DNA from 2 places in the Thermosediminibacter oceani DSM 16646 genome. Region 2 is predicted to be linked to the other one. Evidence: riboswitches for the same ligand, from Rfam matches in the RefSeq annotation. Region 2 holds a riboswitch; the other holds the start of a gene.
What was found. A riboswitch is a leader RNA that binds a small molecule or an ion and turns the genes downstream of it on or off. The one in region 2 is predicted to bind FMN.
Positions count from the first base shown of each region.

Region 1: another riboswitch for FMN. It lies ahead of ribD (bifunctional diaminohydroxyphosphoribosylaminopyrimidine deaminase/5-amino-6-(5-phosphoribosylamino)uracil reductase RibD); the one in region 2 lies ahead of TOCE_RS09535 (ECF transporter S component).

Region 1 is NC_014377.1:1,674,955-1,690,539, reverse strand. Features, by position in the region: gene TOCE_RS08520 (MerR family transcriptional regulator) at 1-518, shown strand, start outside; gene TOCE_RS08515 (glycosyltransferase family 4 protein) at 785-1,945, shown strand; gene TOCE_RS08510 (hypothetical protein) at 1,938-2,963, shown strand; gene TOCE_RS11720 (glycoside hydrolase family 130 protein) at 2,975-6,523, shown strand; FMN riboswitch at 6,678-6,823, shown strand; gene ribD (bifunctional diaminohydroxyphosphoribosylaminopyrimidine deaminase/5-amino-6-(5-phosphoribosylamino)uracil reductase RibD) at 6,893-8,014, shown strand; gene TOCE_RS08495 (riboflavin synthase) at 7,999-8,646, shown strand; gene TOCE_RS08490 (bifunctional 3,4-dihydroxy-2-butanone-4-phosphate synthase/GTP cyclohydrolase II) at 8,687-9,889, shown strand; gene ribH (6,7-dimethyl-8-ribityllumazine synthase) at 9,912-10,391, shown strand; gene ftsE (cell division ATP-binding protein FtsE) at 10,512-11,198, shown strand; gene ftsX (permease-like cell division protein FtsX) at 11,188-12,060, shown strand; gene TOCE_RS12790 (murein hydrolase activator EnvC family protein) at 12,082-13,230, shown strand; gene TOCE_RS08465 (S41 family peptidase) at 13,300-14,547, shown strand; gene TOCE_RS08460 (PDZ domain-containing protein) at 14,559-15,585, shown strand, end outside.
Region 2 is NC_014377.1:1,902,487-1,918,071, forward strand. Features, by position in the region: gene tsaB (tRNA (adenosine(37)-N6)-threonylcarbamoyltransferase complex dimerization subunit type 1 TsaB) at 1-285, opposite strand, end outside; gene tsaE (tRNA (adenosine(37)-N6)-threonylcarbamoyltransferase complex ATPase subunit type 1 TsaE) at 282-740, opposite strand; gene TOCE_RS09535 (ECF transporter S component) at 1,059-1,676, opposite strand; FMN riboswitch at 1,743-1,874, opposite strand; gene gnd (phosphogluconate dehydrogenase (NAD(+)-dependent, decarboxylating)) at 2,016-2,912, opposite strand; gene TOCE_RS09545 (bifunctional 4-hydroxy-2-oxoglutarate aldolase/2-dehydro-3-deoxy-phosphogluconate aldolase) at 2,991-3,623, opposite strand; gene TOCE_RS09550 (phosphoglycerate dehydrogenase) at 3,645-4,607, opposite strand; gene TOCE_RS09555 (Ldh family oxidoreductase) at 4,632-5,681, opposite strand; gene TOCE_RS09560 (PTS sugar transporter subunit IIB) at 5,712-6,215, opposite strand; gene TOCE_RS09565 (PTS sugar transporter subunit IIA) at 6,235-6,636, opposite strand; gene TOCE_RS12670 (PTS system mannose/fructose/sorbose family transporter subunit IID) at 6,768-7,628, opposite strand; gene TOCE_RS12675 (PTS mannose/fructose/sorbose/N-acetylgalactosamine transporter subunit IIC) at 7,653-8,432, opposite strand; gene TOCE_RS09580 (PTS sugar transporter subunit IIB) at 8,541-9,017, opposite strand; gene TOCE_RS09585 (PTS sugar transporter subunit IIA) at 9,034-9,456, opposite strand; gene TOCE_RS09590 (sigma-54-dependent transcriptional regulator) at 9,626-12,259, opposite strand; gene TOCE_RS09595 (PqqD family protein) at 12,476-12,823, opposite strand; gene TOCE_RS09600 (OPT family oligopeptide transporter) at 12,879-14,783, opposite strand; gene TOCE_RS09605 (amidohydrolase) at 15,036-15,585, opposite strand, start outside.

The sequences.
Region 1 (15,585 bases), 230 kb from region 2:
ACAAGGCGCTGGTACTGCAACGAAAAATGTTGCTTGAAAAACGCAGGCGGCTCGATAAAATGATTGCTACCATTGACAAAACGATTAAGCATATGAAAGGAGAAATTCAAATGACGAACAAAGAAAAATTTGAAGGTTTCGATTTTAGCCGTAATCCATACGAACAGGAAGCCCGCGAACTTTGGGGAGATGAAGCTGTCGATAAAGCAAACGCCAAAATAGGGAGTAAGTCTCAAGATGAGCAAGAAGCTATGGCGAAAGCGATGGATTCGATCTTTAAAAAACTTGCAGCCCTTCGTCATGGTTCGCCTGAATCAGAAGAGGCACAAGCGGCAATTAAAGAATGGTATGACTTTTTGAACAAAAACTTTGGTTGTTACTCTCCTGAGGCATTCAAAGGATTAGGTCAAATGTACGTGGATGATGACCGCTTCACTAAAAACATAGATCGATTTGGGGAAGGTTTAGCGAAATTTATGCGCGATGCCATGGCAATCTTCGCGGATAGCAAAAAATAAGATAAGACACTTGACAAAATATTAAAATTGTATATTTTTAATTATTAGAAATGGATAACGCCGAATAAAAACTCTGATGCACCATCAGAGTTTTAATTTTCTTAGGTTACTACTTGATAAAAACAGAACACACTCCAATTTATGGCAATTGATGCTATAACGCCTTGAGTTGGATAATATAGCCTGTTTAAATGTATAATAAAAATGACCCGGTTACCTGCGAAAGTAATGTCCTCTCATTATACAATAAAAAGCGAGGGATGTTTATGAATTTAGCTATATTATCCACCTATCCGCCTCGGGAGTGCGGTATAGCATCATTTGCAAAGGATCTCAGGGACAATCTTACCATGTGGGGGCAAGACGTAAAAATACTGGCCATTACCGACAATGAAACGCCGTATTCATATCCACAGGAAGTAGCCTTCGAACTCCATGAGGAGAAGAAGGACGATTTTATCTCAGCGGCCGAATTTATCAATGCGGCTTTCATGGACGCAGTGCTTCTTGAGCACGAATACGGAATATTTGGCGGCTGTGACGGCAGCTATGTCCTTGATTTTGTGGCACACCTGAAAAAGCCCTTTATACTGAATACCCATACAGTGCTGTCCCAGCCAACGGTAAGCCAAAAGAGCATATTGATGAAGCTGGGACGCAAGGCCGCGGCCGTAATATGTATGACCCGGCGCTCGGCCGAACTTCTCTACGAAGTTTACAGAATACCGCTGAACAAAATATACGTAGTACCCCACGGCGTACCGGTATTCCGTAAAAAGCCCCGGGAGAGGTTGAAGGAGGCCTACGGAGTAGCCGGTCGACCTGTGATTACGACCTTCGGGTTTATAGGGCCGGGTAAAGGCATAGAACTGGGTATAAGGGCTGTTGCTATTTTAAAGGAAAAGTACCCGAATATTGTTTACTGGGTGGTTGGCGAGACCCATCCCAAGCTTAAAATGCGAGAAGGAGAAGTGTATCGGGAGTCATTGGAAGAACTAGTAGATTCGCTCAAATTGCATGACAACGTGCGCTTTGCAAACAAATTTTTAAGTTTTGAAGAACTAGGAGACTTTCTCTACATGACCGACGTTTATCTGACGCCCTACCCGGGCAGGCACCAGGCGGTAAGCGGTACACTTTCCTACGCCATTGGATGCGGCAGGGCTATAGTTTCGACACCTTACGACTACTCGCTGGAGATGCTGGCTAATGGCAGGGGACTTGTAGCGTCCGATGCTGATTCCGGTGAACTGGCCCGTCTAATAGATATGGTGCTGGGCGACCCTCTTTTGAAAAGTCAGCTGGAGAAGAAGGCTGCAAACCTAGGGAAGAGCATGACATGGCCTCAGGTTGCCAAAAGCTACGTGGAAATCATAGAGGAAATCCTGCAGCCCAATTACAGGAGGAGTGCGGTAAAAGATGTATAAGCACTTGCTTCGAATGACCGACTCCACGGGCATAATCCAGTTCTCGGATAAGTCGCGGCCTTTAAAAAGCAGTGGATATACCGTCGACGATAATGCCAGGGCTTTATTAGTAGCCATCAACATGAAGGATAAGGAGAGGGAAAAGCTATCCCGGATATACGCCAGCTTCCTGGAACAGGCTCAGGAGGAAAGCGGCATCTGGAACAACTTGAAGTTGGAGGACCGGTTCGTGCCTGTACTTAATTCTGAAGACTGCATAGGCCGCGCCTTCATGGCGGCTAGTTTCGCTGCGAACAGCGACCTGGAGGATATAAAGCTGGCCAGTCAAAAAATGATATTAAAAAGTATGAAAAAGGCGTTGAATGTTCAATCTCCCAGGGCTGTGGCCTACGTGCTGCTGGGGCTGGTTTACCTAATAAACAATTTTAATTTTTACTCGGCACTGTATCCTGCTGCCAAAGATATGGCTAACAGACTTGTTAAATTATACGAAGAATGCCATACGAATAGCTGGCAGTGGTTTGAAGAAAAACTAACGTACTGTAATGCCCTCCTCCCCCATTCCCTTTTTGCCTTTTATGCTATAAGTAACGATAAGAAGGTACTGGAAGTGGCCAGAAATACCCTGAGATTTCTGACCGATGCCCTCTTCAAAAGAGGCTATCTCAATATAGTCGGCAACAGGGGATGGTGGCAGAAGGAGAGCGAAATGCCGTTATACGACCAGCAGCCGGTAGACGCAGCTTCCGTAATACTGGCCTGCCTGCAAGCGTTCCTGTCGACCGGGGAAAAAGAATACGTTCTCAAGGCGAAGGTAGCCTACGATTGGTACTGGGGCAAAAATATAAACGAAATACCCCTCATCAACCGGGAGACTCAGGGCTGTCACGATGCTTTAACTCCCCATGGTGTTAACCAGAACCAGGGAGCTGAAGCGCTCATTTCCTTTTTGCTGGCCCATCAGATTCTCAAAGGTATAGAGAACAGGGAAGAGATGGTGTCTATTCCGGCGGTATAGGAGGAGGAATCGTGGAATCAAGACTTTTCTACGATACCCTGGAAAGCATAAAACAGCTTATCGAAGGTAAAAACAAGGTGGATGTCGTAATAGGCATCCCGTTTTATAACGAAAAGGAAACCCTGAAGGAAGTTGTTCGGATAGCAAAAGAAAGTTTGAATTTCGGTGGAGTTTCCAAACTGATAGTGTGTGCCGGGGACCCTGCGGGCAGAGAAACTCTGGAGTTTATGGAGGGTTTTAAAGAAGATGATCTCATCGTCTTTTTGATGCCCGAAGGGGTCAACGGTAGGGGATTCAGCATAAGGGCCATTTTCGAAGTGGCCCGTTTTTTAGAATCGGATGTACTCCTCCTGGAGGCTGATTTGAAAAAAGAGGAGGATCGTGGACTTAGACCTGCCTCTATAGACAGGCTATACAAACCGGTGAGGGAAGAGTACGACCTTGTTATTGCAAATTTCAGGCGTCATCCCTTTGAAAATACCACCGGCGGCCTGTTGGTATCGCCATTGCTTACAGCTTTGTACGGTGTTCGTATATCAGACCCCTTGAGCGGCATCTTTGCCATTTCCCACGACCTAGTGGAGGATTACTGCTCGGAGTTCGACCAGTGCCAGGAACACGTTGGAGGGTACGGTATAAACCCCTGGCTCATAACAACGGCTCTTCGCTGGGGAAAAAGAATATGCGAGGTAAATCTGGGAGTGAAGCTTTCGCAGCAGGATTTCGAGAAGAGAACCATAGTGTTCAAGGCAATGGCCAGAGCTCTTCTCGAGTGCATAATTAGAGATGAGGATATATGGCTAAAAGACAGGGATCTGGTAAAAAAGCTCGATGTACTTGGACTGGAAGAAAAACAAGTCCCTCTTACGGTGGCCTGCAATTATGATAGTTTCGTCGCATCTTTCAAGGAGAGCTTCGAACACTATAAAGGTCTCTTCAGGGGAATACTTGCCGGTGAATTGTACGGTGCCCTGGAGAAACTCGCCTCCATGGAAAATGATGTTTTCGAATTTCCGCCGGAATTATGGGCTAAAGTCATCTACGAGTTCCTGCTGGCGTACTCCTTCCGGGACGACGTGTCCCGGGAGGATGTCCTGGATGCGCTGTCAGGGGTGTACGACGGCAGGGTTGCAGGATACATCAAAGAGATACAAACCCTGGAAGCGGCCTTAAAGATTACCGGCATTGATTTGAGGGATGTTGTTTATTCCAAAGTCCAAAGTCTTTACGAAGAACAGGAACGGGCTTTTATAGAAAACGGTAGCGACTTCAGAGCCAGATGGAAAAACCGGGCCGTTAGGACGAGGTCGAAGATTACCCCGCTGGACTACCTGGAGTTCATTCCGGGGGTCCCCATCGTCCTCCCGAAAAAGCTGAGGGGCTACCGGGGCAGAGAAGTTTACCCGAACGAGATCTTTAAAAGGCTTCAAAGAAAATACAAAGCGGCCTTTGAAAATTATATCGCGAAAATCCTGAACAAAAAGGAAGAGGATCCGAAGAAGATCATCAGCGGTTTTGAAAGTTTCATGGCTGAACTTGAAAAAACCATAGACAGCCTTTTTCCCGGGGACCTTTCCACCGAAGAGGGCACGCTGAAAATGTGTGAAAACCTCTTCAAAATATTCCCCCATAGGAAAGTGCTGTGCGTGAAATGGGAGATCCTTCGCAGGCTGCTCTACGAATTTCCCCCCAGAAATCTGCTGGTTAAATTGAATTTTCGCAGCATGAGGGAACTCCTGGACAACATGGATGTCAGGGATATCCTGACCCTCGCCCGGTTTACCGAGAAAGCTGAGTACTTTGACCGCCTTTACGAATGGTTGCAGGATAACCTGCGCCCCGATAGTTTTGAAGAAGTGGAGCTTCTGCCCTTGATTTTAAGCAGGAACAGATTCCCAGGGTTGAACGAAGTAAGGGATATTTCCGATTATAACCGGCTGACTGCGCGGATAGCGGTAGTGAACCTCGGTAGGGGAATGGGGGGTAAATACCCAAAACTGCGCTATTTTACCAGGATAGCCAAGAGCATTATCGAAGCCGAGCATTTTTCCCGCATCTGGGAAAATTATGCCAGGGAGCCCAGAGAAGTCGGGCGGAAATTCGTAAACTCCATAACCCGGCATTACAGCAAGGAAGTGTTTTCAGCCCATCAGATATTCGAAAACTGGCATCAGCGGGAATTCGTGGCGAGGCTCAGGAAGTTTGCCAAAAATATCGCCGAAGAGGGCAAGGAAGAAGAGGCACACAAGCTCATGGCTATGGCTGAGGGCTACGGACTCAGCCTTACCCTGCACGACGGCACCTTTTTACCGTGTTCTGCATGGACCTGGGCCAGTTTCAGTTTCAAAGGCGGCGAAGGAGTCCCCACCCCGCTCTCGCTGTACGTTGAAAGGGACTGGTTTAACCATGACCTTTTGGAAGAGATTTATAGAGAAATGGGATACGACCCCGGGGAAATAATGCAACAGGTCTTTCAGCTAATCGCCCTCGGAAGGGAAAGCCAGGACCTGAAGGACGTGCTTCTGGGCGTAAAGCCCCCTAAGGAAGAAGTAGTAATCCAGGACCTGGAGGACTGGCCGCCTGCCGGGATGCTGACACGGTACGAAAGAAACCCGATTTTGAATCCCATCAAGGAGCACTGGTGGGAGAGCAGGTACGTGCTGAACGCCGCCTCTCTCAGGATTAAGGATAGGGTCTACCTGCTGTACAGAGCTTTCGGGCAGGATGAGGTCTCCAGGATAGGCCTGGCCGTTACCGACGGCTACAACGTGATAGAAAGGCTAGATAAGCCCATATTTGTCCCCGAGACCAACGAAGAAATAAAGGGCTGCGAAGACCCCAGAGTAGTGATAATAGACGACGAGATTATAATGTTTTACACCGCTTACGATGGGATCGTGGCACAGATAGCCGCCGCGTCAATTTCCGTGGAGGACTTTCTTAACCGCAACTTTGACAGGTGGAAGCGAAGGGGGCTTGCCTTCCCGGGACTCTGGGATAAGGACGCTATTTTGTTCCCGGAAAAGATAGGGGGAAATTACGTCATATACCACCGGATCGAACCCAGTATATGGGTCGCCTATTCCGATGAGCTGGTCTTCCCGTGGCCGCATGAAGGCCATAAGATAATAATCGGGCCCCGTTCCGGGATGATGTGGGATTCCCTGAAAATAGGAGCGGGAGCCCAGCCCATAAAGACCAAGTACGGCTGGCTCCTGATATACCATGGGGTCGACTATCAGATGGTGTACAGGTTGGGGGTTATCCTGGTCGACCTGAAGGACCCGGGCCGCGTGCTCTATCGTTCGCCCAATCCGATTCTTTCTCCGGAGACCGAGTGCGAACTCGGCAGGGAGGGTGAATGCTGGGTTCCCAACGTGGTGTTTACATGCGGAGCGGTACCAGCTGAAGATAAGGAGATTTTGGATGAAAACGACGAGATCCTGGTGTATTACGGTGCGGCGGATACGAGCATCTGCGTTGCTACCGGTAAAGTAGGCGATCTGATACCGGAAGAAGTAAGGCGCCGGCTGAAAAGGATAGCCGATGTCAGGGTGTAATGTTAAAAGCCGTGAGCTGTCGCCGATCCGGCCGGTTGGCGATAGCCCGGCTTTATTTTTATTGTCACCCAGGTTATCGTTATTAACTTTCAGAGTATTGAAATTCTCAAATTTTTATGTTATCATTAAGTTAATTAAATATGAAATTCATTCCGAAAGTCTTCGGGGCAAGGTGAGAAGGCGTTTAGCCTTCAATTCCTGACCGGCGGTGATAGGCGAAAGCCTTAAGCCCGCGAGCCGCAAGGCAGATCCGGTGAAATTCCGGAGCCGACAGTAAAGTCTGGATGGGAGAAGACTGGTTTAATTATTTTTTAGCCAAAATACCCTGAGGACATCAGGGTATTTTTTTTATAAATTGCGGAGGTGTTTATGGAACGAGACGTTTTCTTCATGAGGCGAGCGTTGGATCTGGCGAAGAAAGGCAGGGGCACTACCAGTCCGAACCCCATGGTAGGCGCCGTAGTGGTAAAGGACGGTGAGATAGTCGGCGAAGGCTACCACAGAAAGGCCGGAGAGCCCCATGCCGAGGTAGAAGCTTTAGCCCAGGCGGCTGAAAGGGCTAGGGGGGCGGAGCTTTACGTAAACCTTGAGCCCTGCTGCCATTACGGCAGAACACCTCCCTGCGCTGATACGATAATAAGGGCTGGTGTAAAAAGGGTTGTGGCTGCTATGGCCGATCCTAACCCTTTGGTTGCCGGTAAGGGCATAAAGCGCTTGAAAGAAGCCGGTATCGAGGTGGTAGTCGGGGTGCTCGAAGAAGAGGCCAAAAAATTGAACGAGGTGTTCATAAAATACATCATCACCGGCAAACCCTTCGTTGTGGCAAAAATAGCCCAGTCCTTTGACGGCAAGATCGCCATGGCTTCGGGCGAATCCAGGTGGATTACCGGGGAACCCGCCAGGGTAAAAGCCCACGAGTTAAGGAGCTGGTACGACGCAATAATGGTGGGCGTTGGCACGGTGATGGCCGATGATCCCCTCCTCACCTGCCGGCTGCCGGAAAAAAGGAAAAATCCGGTCAGGATAGTTGTGGATTCCGGAGCCCGGATGCCCCCCGACGCGCGGATGCTGAGATGCGAGGGCGGTCGGGTAATACTCGCCACCACGGAGAGGGCTGACAGCGAAAGGGTGAGTGCTCTGAAGGAGAGGGGTGTGGAAGTGATAAAAGTGCCCCCGGCCGAAGGCAGGGTGGACCTGTCCCGGCTGATGGAGATCCTCGGCGGTATGGGGATAACCAGTGTACTCGTGGAAGGAGGGTCTACCCTTACCTCATCTCTAATAAAAGGGAATCTGGTGGATAAGCTGCTGGTCTTCGTCGCCCCTGTAGTAATAGGCGGGGAGGGGATTGATTCTGTCGGCAAACTTCATGTTGACCGGCTCAGCCAGGCACCCCGGTTTAAATTTCATTCGATAGATGCGATAGGCGGCGATCTTTTGCTGGAAGCATATCCGGACCTGAAAAGGGAGGAAGACTCATGTTTACCGGGATAATCGAAGAGGTAGGAGTTGTTACAAAGCTTGTAGGGTCTTCTTCGGGAGCCATGATCACCGTATCGTGCAAAAAAGTTCTGGAAGACCTCAGGGTCGGCGACAGTGTTGCGGTCAACGGGGTATGTCTGACCGCCAGGGATGTCGGGAATGATTTTTTTGTGGCCGACGTAATGCCGGAAACCTTCAGAAGCACAGCCTTGAGCGAACTTTCGGCGGGCAAACGCGTAAACCTCGAGAGGGCGTTGAAAGCAGGAGGCCGGTTCGGTGGACACATTGTCCTCGGTCATGTGGACGGGGTCGGCAAGATCCTGAAATCCCACCCGGAAGGAAATGCGGTAGTGATCGAGATAGGTGCGCCGCTGGAGCTTATGGAATATGTGGTCCCTAAGGGTTCCGTAGCCGTAGACGGCATCAGCCTGACCGTCCAGGGGGTGAAAAAACATGGTTTTATGATTTCAATTATACCCCATACCCTCAGAGCTACAGCCCTCCAGTATAAAAAACCGGGAGATAAGGTAAACCTCGAAACCGATATTATAGGGAAGTACGTGAGGGAGTTCCTGTTGACCATGCGGGAGAGCGATTCGGGGAAAGGCCTCACCGCTGAAATGCTCAAGTTTTACGGCTTTTAGCCGGTGCCGGACTTTTTGGTTGAAAGGAAGGAGAAAACCGATGGCGCGAGAATTTGAATTTAATACCGTTGAGGAAGCGATTGAGGACATTAAACAGGGCAGGATGGTAATCGTCGTCGACGACGAGGACCGAGAAAACGAAGGAGACCTGGTTATGGCTGCGGAAAAGGTAACGCCGGAAGCCATAAGCTTTATGGCAATTTACGGCCGCGGCCTGATATGCGTCCCGATAACGGAAAAAAGGGCGAAAGAACTGGACCTTCCCCTGATGGTGAGCAGCAACACCGACAATATGTGCACCGCATTCACGGTTTCTGTGGATTACGTGGGAAATTCCACGGGCATATCGGCTTACGACAGGGCCGATACGGTAAAGGCGTTGATCGACCCATCCACAAAGCCCCAGGACCTGCGCCGGCCGGGCCATATATTCCCCCTGATAGCCAGGGACGGCGGAGTGCTGCGCAGGGCTGGTCACACCGAAGCAGCCGTCGATCTTGCCCGGCTGGCCGGGCTTTATCCGGCGGGGGTTATCTGCGAAATAATGAAGGACGACGGCACAATGGCAAGGCTCCCCGACCTTATGAGGTTTGCAAAAGAAAGGGGGTTGAAAATAATTACGATAGAAGACCTCATCAGGTACCGAAAATCGAGAGAAAAGCTGGTGCGGCAGGTGGCCCGGACGGTGCTGCCCACCGATTACGGCGATTTTAAGCTGATATGCTATGAAGACATAGTAACTGCCGAGACCCACCTGGCACTCATGAAGGGGGAGATAAAGAAGGGCGATGTACCCCTGGTGCGCGTGCACTCGGAATGCCTGACCGGGGATGTTTTTTCTTCCCGGCGCTGTGACTGCGGCCCGCAGCTGAGGGCAGCAATGAGGTTGATCCAGGAGGAGGGGAAAGGCCTGATACTCTACATGCGCCAGGAAGGCAGGGGTATAGGGCTTGCCAACAAAATCAGAGCATATGAATTGCAGGATGCGGGATTCGACACGGTGGAGGCAAACATACAGCTGGGGTTTCCTCCCGACCTTCGTGATTACGGCATAGGTGCACAGATACTCAGGGACCTTGGGGTTGAGAAGATGCGCCTTCTTACCAATAATCCCAAAAAAGTGGTGGGCCTTTCGGGTTACGGCCTAGAGATAGTGGAGCGAGTGCCGCTAAAAATCCCGGCTAACGAGAGCAATGCCAAGTACCTGGAAACCAAAAAAGAAAAAATGGGTCACTGGCTATAGTTAAAAGGAGGAGGAATTAAAAATGCCAAAAATTTTCCAAGCTAAACTCACAGCCGAAAACCTGAGATTCGGCATCGTCGTCGGCCGTTTCAACGAATTTATTACCGGTAAACTGCTGGAAGGGGCTCTCGACTGCCTGGTGCGCCACGGCGCCGCCGACGGGGCCATCGAGATTTACTGGGTGCCTGGGAGCTTCGAGATACCTCTGACGGCAAAAATGCTGGCCGAGAGCAAGCGCTTCGATGCGGTGATCTGCCTGGGTGCAGTTATAAGAGGTGCAACGCCTCATTTCGATTATGTCGCGGCCGAAGTATCCAAAGGGATTGCCCTGGTATCTCTCGAAACAGGGGTGCCCACCATCTTCGGCGTCCTGACCACCGATACCATAGAGCAGGCGGTGGAGCGAGCGGGCACAAAAGCGGGGAATAAAGGCTGGGATGCTGCCCTGACGGCCATAGAGATGGCTAACCTTAAGAAATTACTACCCCGAAGCGGCGAATAGCCGCTTTTTTTGTTTGACGGGAAGATATTACCAAAAAATATGAGCCCTGAGAGGGAAGGAATTTTGGGATTTATGTCGAAGTAAAAAAATAGTAATAAGGGGTGATTTTAGGTGTTACATATGATCGAGATGGTCGGGGTTTCCAAAGTATACCCGGGCGGTAGTGTCGCCCTTCAGGATATAAGCGTCAAAATCGAAAAGGGCGAGTTCGTTTTTCTGGTAGGCCCTACCGGTGCCGGCAAGTCCACGTTCATTAAACTCCTATTTCGCGAAGAGCTGCCCACCCGGGGGCAGATTTTCTTCAACGGTAAGAACATAACCCGCTTGAGGCCCAACGAGGTGCCGTATCTAAGGAGAAGGCTTGGGGTCGTATTTCAGGACTTCAGGCTGCTGCCTCAAAAGACCGTCTACGAAAATGTCGCCTTTGCTATGGAAGTGGTTGAAGCATCGCCAAGAGAGATAAAAAAGAGAGTGCCCAAGGTGCTTGAAATGGTGGGCCTCTCCCACAAATTAAACGCCAGGCCGCACGAACTGTCGGGGGGAGAACAGCAGAGGGTAGCCCTCGCCAGAGCCCTGGTCAACAATCCGGATGTAATCATAGCCGATGAACCCACCGGCAACCTGGACCCGGATACTTCCTGGGAAATAATGAAATTGCTTAACGAAATAAACAAAAAGGGCACTACCTTGATTGTCGCCACCCATGCCAAAGAAGTGGTAGACGTGATGAGAAAAAGGGTTTTGCAGTTGGAAAACGGCCGTCTCGTCAGGGATGAAGAAAGAGGGGTTTATAGCTGTGAAATTTAGGACTATCCGCTACTTTTTCAGGGAAGCTTTCGTCAACCTGTTGCGAAACGGCTGGATGAGCCTAGCCTCTGTAGGAGCCGTGGCGTCGGCGCTGATAATATTCGGCTCCTTTTTGATGATTTCCATCAATTTCGACCATATAGCAAAAGACGTTGAATCCCAGGTGGAGATCACCGCTTACCTAAATGACTCCGTAAACCAGCTGCAGATCAACCAAATCGAATATCGGATAAAGAGTATTCCCGGAGTGAAAGAAGTTACATTTATTTCGAAGGAACAGGCTCTCGAGGAGTTTAAAAAACAGGTGGGGGAGGAGTTACTGGAGGGTATAGAAAATCCGTTGCCTCACTCCTTCCGCATAAGGGTGGAAAATCCCCAGGAGGTGGTTGATATCGCTTCCCGCACCCAGGAGATTGCCGGGGTGGAGGAAGTGAAGTACGGCAAGGGTGTTGTTGAAAAGCTGTTCAACATCACCTACTGGATGAGATTGCTGGGCCTTGCCATTATGGCGATATTCGCCGTAATTTCGGTATTTATTATATCGAATACAATAAGGATCACTGTTTTCGCCCGGAGAAGGGAAATAAATATCATGAAGTACATCGGCGCCACCGACTGGTTCGTGCGATGGCCCTTCCTCATAGAAGGTATGCTCCTTGGCTTTGCCGGTTCGATGATCGCGATGATTTTCCTTATTAGTGGCTACAATTATTTATATGATACGGTGATGTTGAATATTCCGATGATTTCCCTGCTGCCGATAGAGGAATTTAGCGATTACACTCTAGGATTACTGGCTGTGGGGACCCTGCTGGGAGCCTTTGGTAGCGGATTTTCGATTAAGCGTTTTCTGAGGGTTTAGCCATCGAAGGGAGGTATAGGCTTGGGAGAAATCAAAAACAAAGCTAGGCGCCTTTTTGCGTTGATCTTGGCCGTAATTTTTATACTAGCGGCAGTACCGGCCCTGGCCAAGGACCTGCAGGACCTGAAAAATCAATACAACAATTTGTCGCGTAAGTTACAAGAGGTAAACTATAATTTAAAGAGAGTGGATTCTCAAAGGAAAGATGTAATAAACGAACTCGCCGAAATAGAGAAGGACCTGGAGGCGACGCAGCAAAAACTGGCTGCGGCCGAAGCAAACTTGCAGCTGATTCAGCAAAAGCTCGCTGCTACCCAGCAGGAGCTCAACAGGGCTGAACAGGAGGTTGAGGACCAGAAGGAGAACCTGAAGGCTCGCCTGAAAGCGATGTACATAGCTGGTCCCGTAGATTACCTGGAGGTATTGCTGGCTTCCACCAGTTTCTCCGATTTTTTGACAAGGATTGACGCAGTAAAAAGGATTGTGGACTACGACAAGAGCCTACTGGCGGAATTCAAGGCAAAAAAGGACCTGATAGCGAAGAAGAAGGCGGAGCTTGAGGAACAAAAGCAGGAGATCGCCCGGCAGCACCAGATCATTAACAGACATAGGATGACGATAGCTTCCCGCCAGCAGGACCGCAAGAGATTGTTGGCCAAGCTGGAAGCCGAGAAGAGGGAGTACGAGCGCCAGCAGGATCAGCTGGAGGCGGAATCCCAGAAAATAGCTGAAATGATAAGGCAAATTCAGGCCAGAAACAACAAGGGGTATATGGGAACCGGTGAGTTCCTCTGGCCCTGCCCCAGTTCAACGAGGATTACTTCCGAATACGGCTGGCGCACCCACCCGATATTCAAGACCAGGCGGTTCCACACGGGAGTCGACATCGGCGCTTCCATGGGTGCCAACGTTGTGGCGGCCGATGATGGCGTAGTGATATATGCCGGGTATTACGGCGGTTACGGCAATACCGTTATTGTCGACCACGGCGGCGGCATATCCACCCTGTATGCTCACCTTTCAAAAATACTAGTAAGCGATGGGGAAAAGGTTAAGCGCGGAGACAGGGTGGGTCTAGTGGGCAGCACTGGGTACTCCACGGGGCCGCACCTCCACTTTGAAGTGCGTAAGAACGGTCAGCATGTTAACCCCTGGAATTGGTTAAAATAAGTGATATAAAAGAAAGAAGTTTAATAAATTATAGATAAATGGAAAACAAGATTAAGGTGGGTTAAATATATGCTGACCGATAACAGAAAAAAATTTATCAGTGCGCTTATATCGGCGATTATATCATGCCTGTTGTTTATTGTTGGGTTCTATTTAGGGGCTACTCATGACGTTAAGCCCCTTTCTGCTTTAAAGGAAAAGCAGCCGAAGGAGGTTATTTCCCGGGAAAACATCGAATTTCAGGAGCTCAAACCGGCTATCGATGTGATGAACTACATTCGGGAGAGATACATAAAGGAAGTTCCGGTAGACGTGCTGGTGCAGGGAGCCATCAAAGGTATGGTTCAGGCTCTGGGAGACCCGTATTCCGTGTTCATGGATGCCGATGAATTCCAGGATTTCATGATTTCCGTAAACGGTAGCTTTGAGGGAGTAGGGCTTTCGCTCGACATAGATGAAAAAACCGGCTCAATAATAGTGATAGCGCCGATTGAAGGCACCCCTGCGCATAAAGCCGGAATTCGCCCCCGGGACAGGATAGTAAAGGTGGATGACGTGGAACTCAAGGGAAAGACTCTGGACGAGGCCGTAAAGCTCCTTCGCGGCAGGAAGGGCACCAAGGTTACGGTTTACATAGAGCGACCGGGAGTAAAGAATTTATTGAAATACGAACTCGTAAGGGATGATATAAAGCTGAAGACGGTTAAACGGGATGTGTTGGGAGATGGCATCGGATACGTAAAGATTACATCCTTTGATACTTACACGCCCGAAGAATTCAATGATGCCTTGGTTTACTTACAACAGAAGGGCGTAAAAGCTCTGGTTCTGGACCTTCGGAATAACCCCGGCGGTTCCCTCAGTGCGGCGGCAGAAGTAGCCGACGCATTAATGGGGAAAGGGCTGGTGGTCTTCACCGAAGACAGATACGGTCACCGGTTGGAAGAATATTACTCCGATACGGCTAGCCTTAATATACCGTTGGCGGTACTTATAAACGAGAACAGCGCCAGTGCGGCGGAAATTGTGGCAGGAGCCCTTCAGGACACGGGCAGGGGCGTACTGGTGGGCAAAAAGACCTTCGGGAAAGGTACCGTCCAGGAACTGACACCGCTGAACAACGGTTCCGGACTGAAATTAACTATAGCTAAATATTTTTTACCCAGCGGAAGGAGCATCGACGGAAAAGGAGTTGAACCCAACGTCGAGGTGGCGCAGGGCAAAACGGATAATCCATTCGATTTGCCGCCGGAGAAGGACGAACAGCTGAAAAAAGCCATTGACATATTAAAAACATCCGTCAGAGCGGCTAATTGAGGAGAATAGCTATGTTTCCATTATTCCGCATTCTTGTTTTTATCCTGAAAGGACTGCCCCTTGCGGTGACCAATCCATTTTTCTGGACGGTGCTTCTCATTATATGGCTACAATACAGGAAGTCTGCCGACCTGGAAGAGAGGATGTTCGGAGTCGTAAAAGTAAGCCCGGGGAAAAAAGTGCTTTACGCCGTCTTTTTCGGAATACTGGGAGGTATCGTCGGCAGCTTTGTTATAGTCTTTTTGGGTATCAGCATAACGGAGGCCGGTTTGATTTACGTCTGGCCTCTGGCGATTATTCTCATGCTGATACACCCGCATCTGATGTGTTTTTCTTACGCAGGGGGTATAGTTTCTCTATTTTCTTTACTGTTCGGCTATCCCAGGATAGACGTCGCCGGACTTATGGCACTGGTAGGAGTGCTCCACATGGTGGAAAGCCTCCTCATTTACACAGCGGGCCATCTAAATTCGGCCCCCGTCTTCATACAGGATAAGAAGTACGGCATAGTGGGGGGATTTTCCCTCCAGGAATTCTGGCCGGTTCCGATAATGATGCTGGCGGTTATGCTGGGGCAGGTACCCACACAGGATATAATCAACATGCCCGCCTGGTGGCCGATAATTAAACCTCCTGCCGAAATTCTCGGAAGAAAGGATCTTGTCTATCTCATGATGCCGGTGGTAGCTGCCTTAGGATACGGCGACATAGCTCTTACCAGGCCTCCCAGGGCCAGGAGCAGGGCGTCGGCGTTGAACCTTTTGATTTTCAGCGTGGTTCTTCTGCTTCTAGCAATTATGGCTTCCAGGATCCACGCTTTCAAGTATATAGCTGCCCTGTTCGCACCCATAGCCCATGAAGCATTAATAATTATGGGGCGGAAGAACGAGAGGGAAAGACCGCCGCTGTTTACTCCTCCCACAAGAGGAGTCAGGGTCCTGGATGTATTGAAGGATTCTCCGGCGGAAAAAATGGGAATAGAACCCGGAGATATAATCCTTTCAATAAACGGACGGCAGGTTGAGGATTCGGAAGATA
Region 2 (15,585 bases):
GGTATTAACCCCCACGAGAGGTATATTGCAAACGTGAGAAAGCCCCTGGGCGCAGGCCATTCCTATCCTGATACCCGTAAAGGACCCAGGCCCTACAGCCACCGCTACGGCGCCCAGCTCCTTCAATTCCGTATCGGCATCGGTAAGCAGCCTGTCTATCATTGAAATAAGTTTTTCCAGGTGGGTATGCCGGTTGTTCAGGACGTATTCGGCCACCAGCCTTTCCTCGGAAAGCAGCGCTGCTGTAGCCACCGTGGAAGATGTATCTATTCCCAGAATCTTCATTGCCGCTTCAACTCCCGTATTATTTTTTCGTACCGCCCGTCCGTTGCCGTAAAGGTTATTCTCCTCCTTTTATAGTCCAGGATTTCGAATTCTATCCAGAGCACTTCCGGCGGCAGGATATCCGTCACCTTATCGGCCCATTCCATCACCACTACATGGCTTTTAAGATAATCCCTGAACCCTATGTCTTCCAGTTCAACGGCGTCCAAAAGCCGGTAAACGTCCATGTGAGCCAGGGGTATATCGCCCCCGTACTCGTTTATTATCGTAAAAGTGGGGCTCGTCACGTAATCGATGGAACCCAGCCCTCTTGCAATACCCCTGGTAAAGGCCGTTTTACCCGCACCAAGGTCTCCTTTTAGAGCCACGCAGTCCCCGGGCGAAAGCAGTTTACCCAGGGCTTCGCCCAGCTTTTCGGTTTCCGTCACACCGTTTGTTTCAAAAATCGCTTTCATTTCCCTCATTCTTTCTCCATTCGTATTATTGTGTTACATATACATTATATCGCAAAATGCCTGATGGTAAAAACAGATAAATTTGTTTAACACACAAGTAAAAAAGCTGTCCCAAAATTGATATGCTCCCCTTGTAGTAGACAGAGGGGTGCATGACACCAATGGAGTATCGCAACTATCTTGCCGGTATGCAGCATAAAGAAAGCACCAATCATTTTGGATTGGTGCCTTACGTGGAATTTTTATTATTTCCACTGTCTACTTGACAGGGGACAGTCCAGCACGCGCCTAGGGACAGCCCTTTTATTTACCGTGACTTTATATATGCAATATCGGCGAAACTCTTTTGTAGATCAGCATTGTGATTATCGTCAGTATTAAGCCTTTTATGAGGTTGAAGGGCACGATGCTGTATACTACCAGCGTCTTGAGGTCTACCACTCTGGAGTTGACGCTGCTGCCCATACCTACAATTGCTTCCAGGGGTATGTTGAAGACCTTCGCATACAGAGGTAAAAAAACGTAGTAATTGGCCAGGGCCATGCCCAGGGTCATTATGACCGTACCAAACACCATTCCGAGTATAGCATTCGTCCGGGTCTTCCTCACCGAGTACAGCAGGGCCGCCGGCACCACAAAAAGTGTGCCCGTAAGCAGGTTGGCGATTTCTCCCACAAAAGCGGTCTGGTTCTTGAAAATGGCGTGCAGGATATTCTTGAGCACCTCCACCGCCACCGCCGCCCAGGGCCCTACCCCGAAACCGGCGAGCAGTGCCGGCAGGTCGCTCAGGTCCATCTTCAAAAATTCGGGAAATAGCGGCAGCGGAAACTCAAGATAGGTCATTATCAAAAAGGCCATCACTCCGAGCACCGCAACCTTAGCAATATTTCTGGTTTCGCGCCATGTCGCTGCTCCGGACTGGTTTAATGCATCCATACTTACACCTCCTGTAAAATTTGAAACCCCGGGACAAACCCCCGGGGCTTAATCTCACATCGCCACTATCGCCTTCTCCCATCCGGACTTTAACCGTCGGCCCCGGATTTTCACCGGGTCAACCCCTTTAAAGGGCTCGCGGGCTCGCCATAAAGGCTCACCGCCGGTCGGGAATTTCACCCTGCCCCGAAGGCTTGATCCTTCGATCTTATTAAATTCTGTAGATTAGTATACCACATAATTCTTTCAGATTCAAGTGAAAAAAGCGACTATTGTTGTTGAATCCTCAGAGCTATTGTTATACTTCATTCATAGAGAGGACGGATTGGGATCTTTTCCCTATAAGTAGTAAAGCTCGTGTCCACCAAACTGATTCCTTAGGACAGCTACAATTTTGCCTGAGAATGTATCATTTTCTAACGATCTGTATCTCATAAATAAGGATAGTGCGATGATAGGTACAGGAATACCCTTTTCCAAAGCTGTTTCTACAGCCCATTGAGCTTCTCCAGTCGATTTCATAATACCCTTAATATTTGTTAACTTATTGTCCTTAGATAGGGCATCATACAATAACTCTATCAACCAGCTTCTGATAACAGAACCATGATTCCAAACTTTTGCCACTTTATCCAATTTAAAGTCGAATTCACTTTTATATAACATTTCAAATCCTTCTGCGATTGATTGCATCATACCATATTCTATGGCGTTATGTACCATCTTACAAAAATGTCCGCTTCCAGCTCTTCCAGTATATAAATAGCCATCTTCTACAGAGATATCTTTAAAAATTTTCTCGCAAGTTTCAAATACATCTTTATCTCCACCTACCATTGCACAAATTCCATTTAGCGCTCCACTTACGCCGCCACTTATTCCACAATCTAAAAAATTAATATTCAACCTCTTGAGCATTTCATACTTTGCAATCGAATCTTTATAATGCGAGTTACCACCATCTATTATGATATCGTTTTCATCTAAATATTTAACTAATTCATTTATAACATTATTGGTGGGTTCTCCAGCTGGTAGTAATAAAAATATCTTTCTTGTTTTATTTAATTTACTAACTAAATCTTGAATACTTTCGGCAAAAATTGCTCCTTTTTTGTCTAAACCCTTTAATTTTTCTTTGTCGATGTCATATATAACTGTTGTATATCCTTTTGACAATAAGTTAAGTGTAAGATTATATCCCATTTTACCAATTCCTATTAATCCTATCTCCATTTTTCAACCCCCATACATTAAATTAAATGTGATAAATAAATTAAGCATCGCATTTCTAAAATTGTACCTGCCAATGAGTTAAACTTGATTTACTAAATTTACAAACTCGATAGCCCTTTCGGTTATTTTATCAAACATACCTTTTGCTATAAGATCTCTATCTACTAATGCTCCTCCTAATGACACGCCTGTTGCACCCGCTAAAATAAAGTCTTTAATATTATTTTTATTAATCCCTCCTGTAACAAAAATAGGTATATGTTTAAGTGGTCCTAAAATTTCTTTAATATATTGAGGTCCGAATACACCGGCAGGGAAAACTTTAATGAAATCCGCTCCTGCCTCATAACCTGTTAAAATTTCTGTGGGTGTTGTAGCCCCGGGAATTACAGGTATACCATATCTATTGCACAATTTTATTACATCTAGCTTCATAACCGGTGTAAATATAAACTTCGCACCTGCTAAAATAGCAGCCCTTGCCGTTTCCGCATCCAATACTGTTCCAGCTCCAACAAAATATTTATTGCCTTTACTCAATTCTTTAATTACATCTAGAGCCCCAGGAGCCTCAACGGTTATTTCTAAAGCCTCAATACCTCCTTTTTTTAAGGCATCGGCTAAAGAAAATATTGTGTTTATATCACTATTTCTAATTACAGCTGTTATTTTAAGTTTTTTAAGTTTCTCAATAATTTCATGCTTTTTCATTTGTATCCTCTCCAATAAGTTTTATTTCTTATTCTCATAAAGATATTTGGGCTCCATATCTTCCAATACACTAATAAGCCCTTCTACCGCCATAATTGCCATCCTCTCCGAGGCTTCTATAGTAGCTGCCCCGCAGTGGGGTGATAAAATTAAATTATCCAATTCAAACAGTTTGCTATTTAATGGTGGCTCTTCTTCGAAAACATCTAATGCTGCTCCTGCTATTTTTTTGTTTTTCAAAGCGTTATATAGTACAGCCTCGTTTATAATTCCACCCCGAGAAGTATTAATTATATATGCAGTGTTTTTCATGAGATTAAATTCCTCTTCGTCGACAAAATGATATGTTTCCTTATTTAGCGGTAAATGTAATGTTATAAAATCTGCTTCTTCAAATAATGTCTTTTTATCAACATATTTTACACCTAGTTTATTTGCAAAATCATAATCAGGGTATTTATCATAAGCTAATATTCTCATATCAAAACCTGTAGCTCTTTTGGCAACACTCCTACCAATATTTCCTGTACCGACGATCCCTAAAGTCTTACCATAAACTTCACAGCCAATTATCTTTTCCCATTTGTTGCTCCTCACTATATTATCTAACTTAATAACATTTCTGCTTAAACACAGCATCAGAGAAAAGGTTAAATCTGCTACAGATTCTGTGTTTGCACCAGGGGTATAAGTAATTTTTACTCCTAACTTGTCAGCTTCTTCAATATCTATATTATCTACCCCAACTCCATACTTCGTTATGACCTTCAGCTTTTTTGCATTTTTTAATACATTACTCGTTATTTTGTCTAAACCTACAATAATGCCATCAACATCCCTTATTATTTTAATCAATTCAGATTCTTCATACGGTTTCCCTGAGTTATTTATCAAAATTTCATAATCGTATTTTTTTAGCATTTCAAATGGAACATTACTTGTCTTGCCAAAAGATCTCGGTGTTATTAATACTTTCTTCCTCATTTCGAGCCTCCATTTTTCTCTACTTTATTCTTCAAAGTCTATGTCATACTCCTTTGCTATCTTTATTACTTCCTCATACGTTTGGTCGTTTATAGGAACTCCATTTTTTAAACGTTCTTCTATTCTCCTTAGTTCTGGTTCACCGGGGAACATAATTTCATTATTATCATCTGATTTTGGAACAGATTTCATTTTTTCTATATAACGAGTAATTTTCTCATTATATTCATTGATTGGCATTAATTCGCTGATGTTTATCGCTATAAATACTATGCCTAAATCCTGACCACGATCTAATGCATTATGAAGCGATCCCACATCAGGGCCCCATGATGAACCTGTTAATAGACCGGCTATTATATCAATCAACATTGCAAGTCCAAATCCCTTATAGCCACCTAACGGATATAGTGTCCCTTTTAAAGCTTCTTTAGGGTCAGTTGTAGGTTTGCCATCTGCATTAAGAGCCCAATTATCCGGGATTTTATTACCTTTAGATAATTCAACATAAATTTTCCCTTTTGCCACAGTTGAAGTTGCCATATCTAAATTTATCACTTGGTCGTTATATGGAATCGTAATACAAAGAGGATTTGTCCCAACAAATTTGACTTTCCCTCCCCACGGTGCCATCGATGCGGGGGCATTTGTCATACCTATGAAGATGCAGCCATTATCTGCTACTATATTTCCATAAAAACCTAATGAACCACAATGGTTTGTCCTCCCTATAAATGCTGCTGCAATTCCGCTTTTCTTTGCTTTATTTAATAAAGGTTCAACCGACTTATATGCCGCGATCTGTCCCATGGTATTATTGCCGTCAATCAATAATAGTGGTATATCTTTATCTAAATTTAAAACGTTTATATCGCCTGATAAATTATACAAACCTAATTTTGCCCTTTTTACATAAATAGGTAAATTGGATATACCGTGCGATTCTATCCCTCTTAAATCAGAATAAATGAGACTTTCCGCTATTATTTTCGCATCTTGTTCTTTAAAACCCGTCTTTTTAAAAATTTCTATTTCCAATTTTTTTAATTTATCTGCATCTATAATCTTCGGCATCGACATCAACCTCTCTATAAGTTTCACATCTCATTTATTTATTCCAAATAGCTTTAAAGCAGCATCTAAGTTAACCCTTTTGCTTTCTGGCAATGTTTGAAAAAAGACCTCAACATTAAAATCATTTGCCAATTCCCACAGCATCTCAGCTTCTTCCTTTTTTAAACTAACACTTGGAATCACAAACTTTTTCTCCGGACTTTTAGCAAGTCCTCCAATATTCAATTTTTTGATAGGCAAACCTTTAACGACGGATTCTTTTACTGTAGCAATATCCTTGTAAAGTAAAATAACTTTGTAAATCCCAAAGTTATCTTTATTCCATAGCGAGATTGCATCATCCACGCTTAATATTTTTGCCGGCAAATTAGACGCGGCAGCTGTCATTAGGTAAATACTTTTCATATATTCATCTTTTACAAGGTTATTGTCTATCACAAAAACAGAATTACATCCAAATCCTTTGGCCCATTTTGTCATGACTTGTCCATGAATTAATCTATCATCCACTCTAGCAAAAAGTATTTCTCCCATCGCTGATCTTTCCTCCCTTTTATAATTTGGATCCTAGCTTTTTGATACCATCCACACTTGATTTATATACAATTTCAATCAATTCTTCCGTATCATATTTATCCCTAGATGATAATATTTCTATCAACATCGGTAAATTAACTCCTGTCAAAATTTTTACATCATAGTTTTTTGAGACTGACAAAGCACTATTTGATGTACTGCCGCCAAATAAATCTACAAGAATAATCGTTTCTTTATTAGCTTTTTGATTCTCTACAACAATTTTTTCAACGTCCATTCGCAATGATTCAATATCATCCCCTAAATTAAGTCCGAGTGTAACCACATCTTTTTGTTCTCCCATTATCAATTCAGCGCTCTTCAATAATTCTCTACTAAAATTCCCATGTGTAATAATCAGTACAGCTTTTTCTTTCATTGGTTCCTCCTCATCTCTTACATTTAAATATTTGAATCGATGTTTTGCCACTTGGCAAAATAAAATTAACCGAAAATACTGCAGAACAAAGGTAAGAGGGAGAAGCAAAGCATCCCCTCTTTTATAATTTCTCAGAGTATACCCAAAAATCCTAACACGCCAAAAATAACTACCAACCACAGAAGTACCTGTATAATCTTCAATCCTTTTCTAGAAAAATACAGGTAAATTGACATTACTACAAACAAAGGTAACATACCGGGTAAGATCTTATCCAATATTTCTTGAAGCACAAACTCTTTCCCAGAAATTGTCCACTTGAGCGGAGTGCTTACATTCACGTATGAAGCTGCGAGAATACCCATCATGAAGGTGCCCAAAACTGATAATGCTTCTATTATGCTTCGTATGCGGCTACCACTTACTATTTCCGCAACTGCAGCACGTCCTAAATTATAGCCCAATCTGGTAAAGTAAAATCCATATAGATACGTTATTGTAACGAATGCAATCCAAGGAACTAAAGCGCCCAAAGGATTTCCTGCTTGTGCCCATGGAAGAGCAAGGGCTATTAAAATATACTGTACAGTTCCAGAATCTATAGCATCTCCTATACCCGCAAGGGGTCCCATCAAACCAACTTTTGTATTATTAATAGCTTCCGAAGTAATGGCTTCATCTTTTTTTCCTTCAGCCAAAGCCTTAGCTCTTTCTTCTTCTAAAGAAATCGTAATTCCGAGTATAGTACCTCCACCCCAGTTACACTGTGTATTAAAAAATAGGAGGTGTCTTCTAAAAGCTTCTCTCAGATCTTCTGACTTCTTATATAATTTCTTTAAAATAGGCATTATAGCCCACAGGAAAGACGGAGCTATCATTGTTTCGTAATTATGGGGAATCTCATTAACAAACCACCAACGAAACCAAGCGCGGTGCAAATCCTTGTTAGTAATTCTTTCAGGATAATCTTTGCTCTTTACATTTGCCTCCATTTTTCATCTACCCTCCTTATAGATTTATTCTTCAATTTGTTGCGGATTGGTTAAGGAAACATACAAATAAGCTGTTATTGTCCCTAAGACTGCGTATGTCACAGTATTCACATTAAGAGGCTTCAGAATTATGGCCATGAAATAAGCAAGAAGGAAAAATACAATAAATTTTCTTTTGCCTATAACAGTAAGTGTCAAAGCTATTCCTAAGGCAGGCAAACCTCCTCCTATGACCGACAACATATGGAATATCTTCCCCGCAGAAACTGTTTTAACTAATGCAGCTATTAGAGGCGTTCCTTTATAAAGAGCAATGAAAATTGTCGGGAAAAAGATGACCAGACTAATGATTATAGGCAGAACGACAATTGAGAAAGTTATACCTCTTTCATTTAGCCGATCTGCATATTTGTTAGCCAAACGAACGACAAAGGTATTAACAAAAAACCTAAAACTATAAAGATAACTACCTAAAAGCCCTATAGGGACGGCTACAGCAATTGCTGCTTCTGGACTTAGGTTGGCCAAAACCGCAACCGGCACTGCTATAGCGGTCGCAACAGCTGGTTCGCTTGGCATTGTACCACCCGGGGCTATTAAACCCATATAAATTAATTGAATTGCAGCAGTAACTGTCATAGCAGCAGGAACATTGTTTAAAACTATACCTACTACCAACCCTGTCATCATAGGAGTAAAGCGGAGCATCAATGTAGAGTATCCAAGAGCACGCGCTTCTACTATCGCTATCCACAGAGCTATTAGAGCCGCTTGTCCAGCACTAAGAGTAACTTGCTGATCCATCTTTACATCCCCCTTAATTATTAAGTTTTAATTTTTATTTTATTTTCGATGCTTTTACTATCCTACTTGCATTCCCACCTCTTTCAGGTTGTAGTTGTATATTAATATTTATAAATATTTGTCTATATTAAGCTTAGGGTCATCAGGTAAAATTTGAAAATAAACAGGTATACCTTTCGCTAAGATACTTTTCAATATCTCTGTTTCCTCGAGTGAGATAAAAATATTTTTTAGTAATAATCTCTTTCCCGGTCCCGCACTCATACCCCCTATATTTATTTCTTTCAATTTAACTTCCGCTTCTATTAGAGAATACATTGTAGAAGGGCTCTTTGCTAACAATATCACCCTTTCTTCACCAACAAATTTTTCCTTCAAGGCATAAATAGCCTCTCTAATGCTAAAAATTTCTGTTTTTATACCTTGAGGAGCTGCCATTTTTATTACTTTGGCAAGAAACACATCATTGGAAACTTCGTCATCGACAATAATAATCTTTTGAGCTTGAGTATAATTTACCCAGGAAGCTATAATTTGCCCGTGAATTAATCTATCATCAATCCTCGCCAGAACAATATCTCTCATAATATCAGCTTCCTTCTTAAGCTATTTCGTAGTCAGAAATAACTTTTCGTAAATCTTTTATTCCGCAGTGTCCCTTCTCAATACAATGCTCTTTTAGCATGCTTAAATTATAATTTTTTCGCATGGTCAATGCTTCTATAATCATAGGCATATTAACACCCGTTATATATTCGACTTTTAGATTATCCTCTAAATCTCTGCTGCCGATAATAGTAACATTTGATGGACTTCCACCATAAAAATCTATAAAAATTAAAACCCCATCACCTTCATCGAGCATTTTAATCGTTTCTAATATATTGTTTTTAAATTCCTCAATATTGTCACCTGGAAAAAGCCCCAAGGCCATTGTTCGCTCTTGATTTCCTACAATAAGTTCTGCACTTTTTAAAAGCTCCTTGCCTAAATTTCCATGTGAAACTATTAAAATTCCTATCATGAAATTACTCCTTACTATCACAACTTTTTCTCTAATATTCTACAAGCAACTTTCATGCCAAGTATTTTGTCATATAAGCGCTAATTATGGCGAAAAAAAAATTAGTGCTATTAATCTAAAGCATTTAGCACTAATGTATGTCAAAAAAAATATCTGTGTTACGATCTTTTTAAATATATGTGTCAACCCTAATAGAAAGTGTGCCATAATATGTGCTAATCATTTCTACTATATACGCAATTTCTGTATCAGGTATTGAAATTCCAAAAACCTCTTCCACTATTTCAAAATGTTTTTTTATAAGCTCAAACTTAACACTTTGATCGTTTTTAATATGATCTAAATTCCTATAAGGCAAACTTTCACCTCTTATAATCCTCTCTATCATACATGAACAATGAAACAAGAATTTTATCAATATTTCTTCGTCTATATCAGCACCAATATCCGATAATATACACTTTAACACACTCTCTAGAATTTTATATGCCTTACTAGGATTTAAAAAGGTCAACGTTTTATCAAGTATATTAATCAAGCTTTTCTTTAAAAATGGCATATCATTTTCAAATTCTATTTGCGTATATTCTATCACTTCATTTTTCTCTTTATTATTGTTAAAAGCAAAACTCAAGCTCATGATTTCTTTCGTTAGTTCGTCAAGAGTCATATCAGGCATTAAAGCTTTTCTTGTAGCTTCAATAACAATAGGCGTACTTACCATATCTATTGTCTTTGTCATAATCCCTGTTCTTTCTGAAATTATCTCAGAAAAAGTTGTAAGGGATCCCATATCCACCAATATAAGTACACCTTTCCCCTTATCTATTTGCTTAACAATGTCAATAGCTTTATTTAATGTAACTTCAACTTTTTCATCAAGAGGCATGTCCAAAGCCTTTGCATGATCTACCCCAAGAAGAACATTTGCCACATTCGCCATTGTGCTTGCCGCATGATCCCCATGCATTATGACTAATACACCTATGTTTTCATCCTTTCTACCTATTCTCAATGCATGCAAAAACATAGCGAGAAACGCCGTTTCGTCTTCGGGTATTTTTACGTATAGCTTTTCTTCCAATTTAGCCTTTATTTCTTCTGCCGCAATATATTCAAACTGGTAATCTTTTGCTATATTTTCTCTATCCGGATGAGATATCACTATGCCCTTTTTTAATCTTTCTAAAAGTGTCGCAATATGAAGCGTTATAGTATAAATTATCCGTTGATCAATGAGTCCTTTAAATTTATCTTTTACATTATTTAAAGCATATTCCACAGCTTCCAAGATATCTGGACTTACAAATTTTAATACCACATCCCGATTTATAGTGTTAGGCTCTGATTCACCGGAAAGCAAATACTTATTAAAATATTCTTTAATCTGATTTTCTATTTTTCTTCTGATTTCCTCAGAAGATAATCCCTCTTCATTATATTTCCTCCAGTTATTTACTATTATCTCATAAAAATCATCTTTTGCCTCATAATTGCCTGCACTCCCAAGAAATTTTTTATTAAATTCATTCATTAGTTCAGTATTATCTCCCTCAAATACAACATCCTTATAATTATTAACCTCTCTTATTATTTCCTCGTTTTTCTTGGCATCCCTTATCCTAAATAATCCTTCTTGAATATGACGGGAAAGTATTGAAAGTTTTACCTCCACTACACCATTCGGAGACATCATATACTCAAGAAAGGCTCCCGCACATATAAGCCGGATGTCATTCTTTAACTGGCCTATATTTCCCGGACAATCGTATAATAGTAAGGCTTTTATAACCTCCTTTGAAACTTTTATAGGCACATTAATACGGCGAGATTCCTCCCAAAAAAATTGATATATAAACATCAGCCGTTCTTTCAACGTACGCATTTCCAAACTCGGAAGTTGTATTACAACGGGAACCCTTCTTAAAAAAGTATGCAATAAAACCGATTGCGGTTCCTCGGTTGTAGCCGCAATTATCCTTACCTTTGCTTTTCTTGTATTTTCCGACTCACCCATTCTCCGATAAATCCCTTTATCCATTAATGTGAAAAGCATTTCCTGACCTTCTGGAGGTAAACGATGTACCTCGTCTAAGAATAAAATTCCCCCATTAGCTTCATCAACAAGACCTCTTTTTTCTTTATCTGCACCAGTAAAAGCTCCTTTTACATAGCCAAACAATTGAGACAGTAATAATTGAGGGTTTTCGGCATAATCCGCGCAATTGAAAATAATAAATGGAGATTTCTCTGGCAGCACTCCTATCTGAATCGCATACTTATACATCGCTTCCGCAAAAGTGGTTTTACCAACACCTGTTGGTCCAACAATTAATGTATGAAGGCCATCTGGAGGATATAGTATTGCAGCTTTAGCTCTTGTTATTTGGTCTTTTAAGCTATCTTGAGCCCCTATGAGGTTGTCAAGACTATTTTCTACATAATTTGTTGTTACATTATTTTCGATTTCTCTCTTTATACCTTTTAATACACCCTTTTCTTTAAGCATTAAAATAAACTTTTTTTGACTCTCTATAACTGTATTAGCAAAATTTATACCCCACTTTTCTTGTAAGTAGATTCTATCTAAATACAAAACCGGTTTACCTTTAATTTTTAGAACTTTTCCTTCTTTTACTAAACTATTAAGTTCTCTGCTTGCATTAGACCGATCAATACCAATTAAATTACCTATGTAACTAGCTTCAAATCCTAATCTGCTATTGTCAACACTCAAGGATAGTGAGGCGGTAAGATCTCTTAATTTTTGATAAATTCTGTCTTTCCTTTTTAAACTTAACATACTTTTCCTCCCCCCTTTCATCAGTCGCTTTTTTTGGAGACCTCGTTTTACAATTTAGCTCAATTTAATATTACATTAATTTCGAATTCTTTATTGAAAAGAGATCAATTTGTAGGCTCAGACCCCCGAACATAGTTTAAACGATATCAAATACTTCATTAAATCTAATTAATAAAAACCAGACACCAAAGGCGTCGGGTTTGGACATCTCTCCTTTCAAGAGTCCTCCTTTTGTTTTAAAAACAAATAATTACCACTGCAGAGCATTTGAATAAATTTTACAAGCCTTGGGTATAGCGGCTCCACTCTGTCGCCGAACTTTTCTGAAAGGGCATTGCCTATGTCGTAAATGGTATTTTTACCGTCGCACAGCTTCCATACGGTTGATCCTATTTCATCAAGGTCCAGCGTTATTTTTCGAGGAGCATTAAAAACAAATTGAAGGATTCTGGCAATTATTCCATCCCTTTCGATGCAAAGTTTTATACTGCCGCTTTCATCTTCCGTCCACTTCACGTGAGGTTTTCTCTCAGGTATCATTAACAGAAGGTTTTCTTTGCCCAAGCCGCTAACCACTCCCTGATTAAAATTTAGGAGGGGGAATTATTATCCCCCTCTTTTATTCTTCAACCTTTTTAAAGCATACGCTGATCAGAGTAAGTGTCAGAATTATGAAAGCAACAAGGCCTCCGACCTGTCCGAGGACATTATTCCCGAAAGCAATGTCGACATTTGCAGCTACAAAAGCCGCAATGATAATTCCCATTATTCCCTCGCCGGCAATCAATCCGGAAGCGTAGAGAACACCGTTTTCAACTTTCTTCTTCAGATCTTCTTCGGATTTCGTGACCTTTTCAAGGAAGCCTCTTACTAAACCGCCTACCATGATGGGCACGCTGAGGTGAATGGGTAGATACAGTCCAACGGCAAAGGGCAGTGACGCTATGCCGAAAAGCTCTACGACAGCTGCTGCAGCAAAACCGGTAAATACCAGCGACCACGGTAGATTTCCGTTCATAACTCCTTCTATTACGAGTTTCATCAGGGTTGCCTGCGGAGCTGCTAGTTCCTTGCTTCCAAAGCCGTAGGCTTGGTTCAGGAGAATTAAAACAAAGCCTATGAGCAATCCCGATGCGAATACACCTATAAATTCTCCAATCTGCTGTTTCCAGGGAGTGGAGCCGACCAGGAATCCGGTCTTCAGGTCCTGTGAAGTATCACCGGCGTTGGCCGCTGCAAGGCAGATAATTCCACCCACCGAAATGGCGGCAACCATTCCCTCAAGTCCCGTCATGCCAAGAGCCTTAAAAATTATTGTTGTGAAAAGCAACGTAGCAATAGTCATACCGGAAACCGGGTTGGACGAGCTTCCAACAATACCCACGATCCTGGACGAAACCGTGACGAAGAAGAATCCGAATAATGCGATGAGAATTGCTCCGGGAATACCTACAGGTATGAAGGGGCTAAAAGCGATTAAAATTATCAGTATAAGGGTTCCCACCAATACCCATTTCATCGGTATATCTCTGTCGGTGCGGGGTTTACCTTCGTTTTCGTCTTTTAAGCTGAAGCCGCCTACCGACTGGCGGAAGGCATTGATGATAGTGGGCAGTGCCTTTATCAAACTTACTATTCCGCCAAAGGCTACCGCACCGGCACCGATATACCTGAGGTAAAAACTCCAGATGCCCCAGGCATCGAGCTCGGCAATCGGAGCTGATGCAGGGTATATGACCTGATTAATGTAACTTCCGAAGTGGGAAATTAGAGGTATAAAGCCGAACCAGCCGAGAACTGCGCCGGCAAGCATATACGCTGCTATTTGCGGCCCTATTATGAATCCTACGCCGAGCAGCGCCGGAAGAATATCCGCACCAATTAACGTCCTGTATCCGGGTACGGGCCATTCGATCTCTGATGGAAAGATTTTAAACCCGTCTGCTATCAATTTGTAAATGGCTCCTACTCCAAGACCGGTGAAGACCGTCCTTGCACTGACGCCGCCGACCTCGCCGGCGACGAGCACCTCAGCGCAGGCCGTGCCCTCAGGGTACGGAAGTTTCCCGTGCTCCTGCACTATGAGGAACCTTCTGAGCGGGATCATCATCAGAACACCGAGAAATCCGCCGATAATTGCAAGGCTCGAAATCTGCAAAATGCTCGGGTTGGCGTTCCACAAAAACAGCGCGGGTATTGTAAATATTACGCCTGCAGCCAGCGATTCGCCCGAAGATGCGATGGTCTGAACCATGTTGTTTTCGAGTATAGATTCCCTGCGCATTATTCCGCGCAAAATGGCCATCGAAGCCACAGCAGCCGGAATGGAGGCGCTTACGGTCATTCCCACTCTTAGGCCGAGATAAGCGTTGGCAGCTCCAAATACAATAGCAAGGATGATTCCGAGTACTATTGAAAAAGCGGTTAATTCGGGTACCGTGCGATCAGCGGGAATATAGGGGATATACTGTTCACCGGGCTTAAGTTTATAAGCCTGCTCCGATAACCCTTTCTTTTTTTCCACCGTTTACCCTCCCTTACGAATAAATTTAGCAGCCTGCCATATCATCGTCCAAATCGCTTTCTCACCCCCTTTGATGTATCTTATGAAAATTCTAACACTGTACAAGTGTCATGTCAAACATTCGTATATGCCTAATAATTCTGATTGGAAAATAATACAATAACGGAAAACCAAATATGCCCTCCGTTTTCATATTTTCGCCCGTATGATCTTTTTTACGGGTTTTCAGCGCAATTTATTAACAAGGATAATCTATTCTTTTTTATACACCACCCGGCCCTCTATCATCACGACCTGGGGCCTCGACATTATCTCCAGGGGGAATCCGTCCCATACGACTATATCGGCGTCCTTGCCTTCTTCGATGCTGCCCACCCTGTCGGCGATGCCTATTATCTCGGCCGCATTGATGGTAATGGCGGCCAGGGCATCCTCGGTGCGCATTCCCTCTTTTACCGCCAGAGCAGCACATATATTCAGATACTGGACGGGTATGACCGGGTGATCGGTCATTATGGCCACTTTAACGCCCTTACTTGCCAGTATCCCCGGAGTCTTGAAGCTCAGGTCCTTCAGTTCTACTTTGGACCGGGACGTAAGCGACGGGCCTACAACGGCCGCAACGCCCAGCTCCGCCAGTTCGTCGGCTATCAGGTGCCCCTCGGTGCAGTGCTCTATAGTTACGTCCACATCGAATTCCCGTGCTATCCTGATGGCCGTCATAATATCATCGGCTCTGTGGGCGTGAGCCCTGAGGGGTATCTTTTTTTCCAGCACGTCGCACAGGACCTCCATCTTCAGG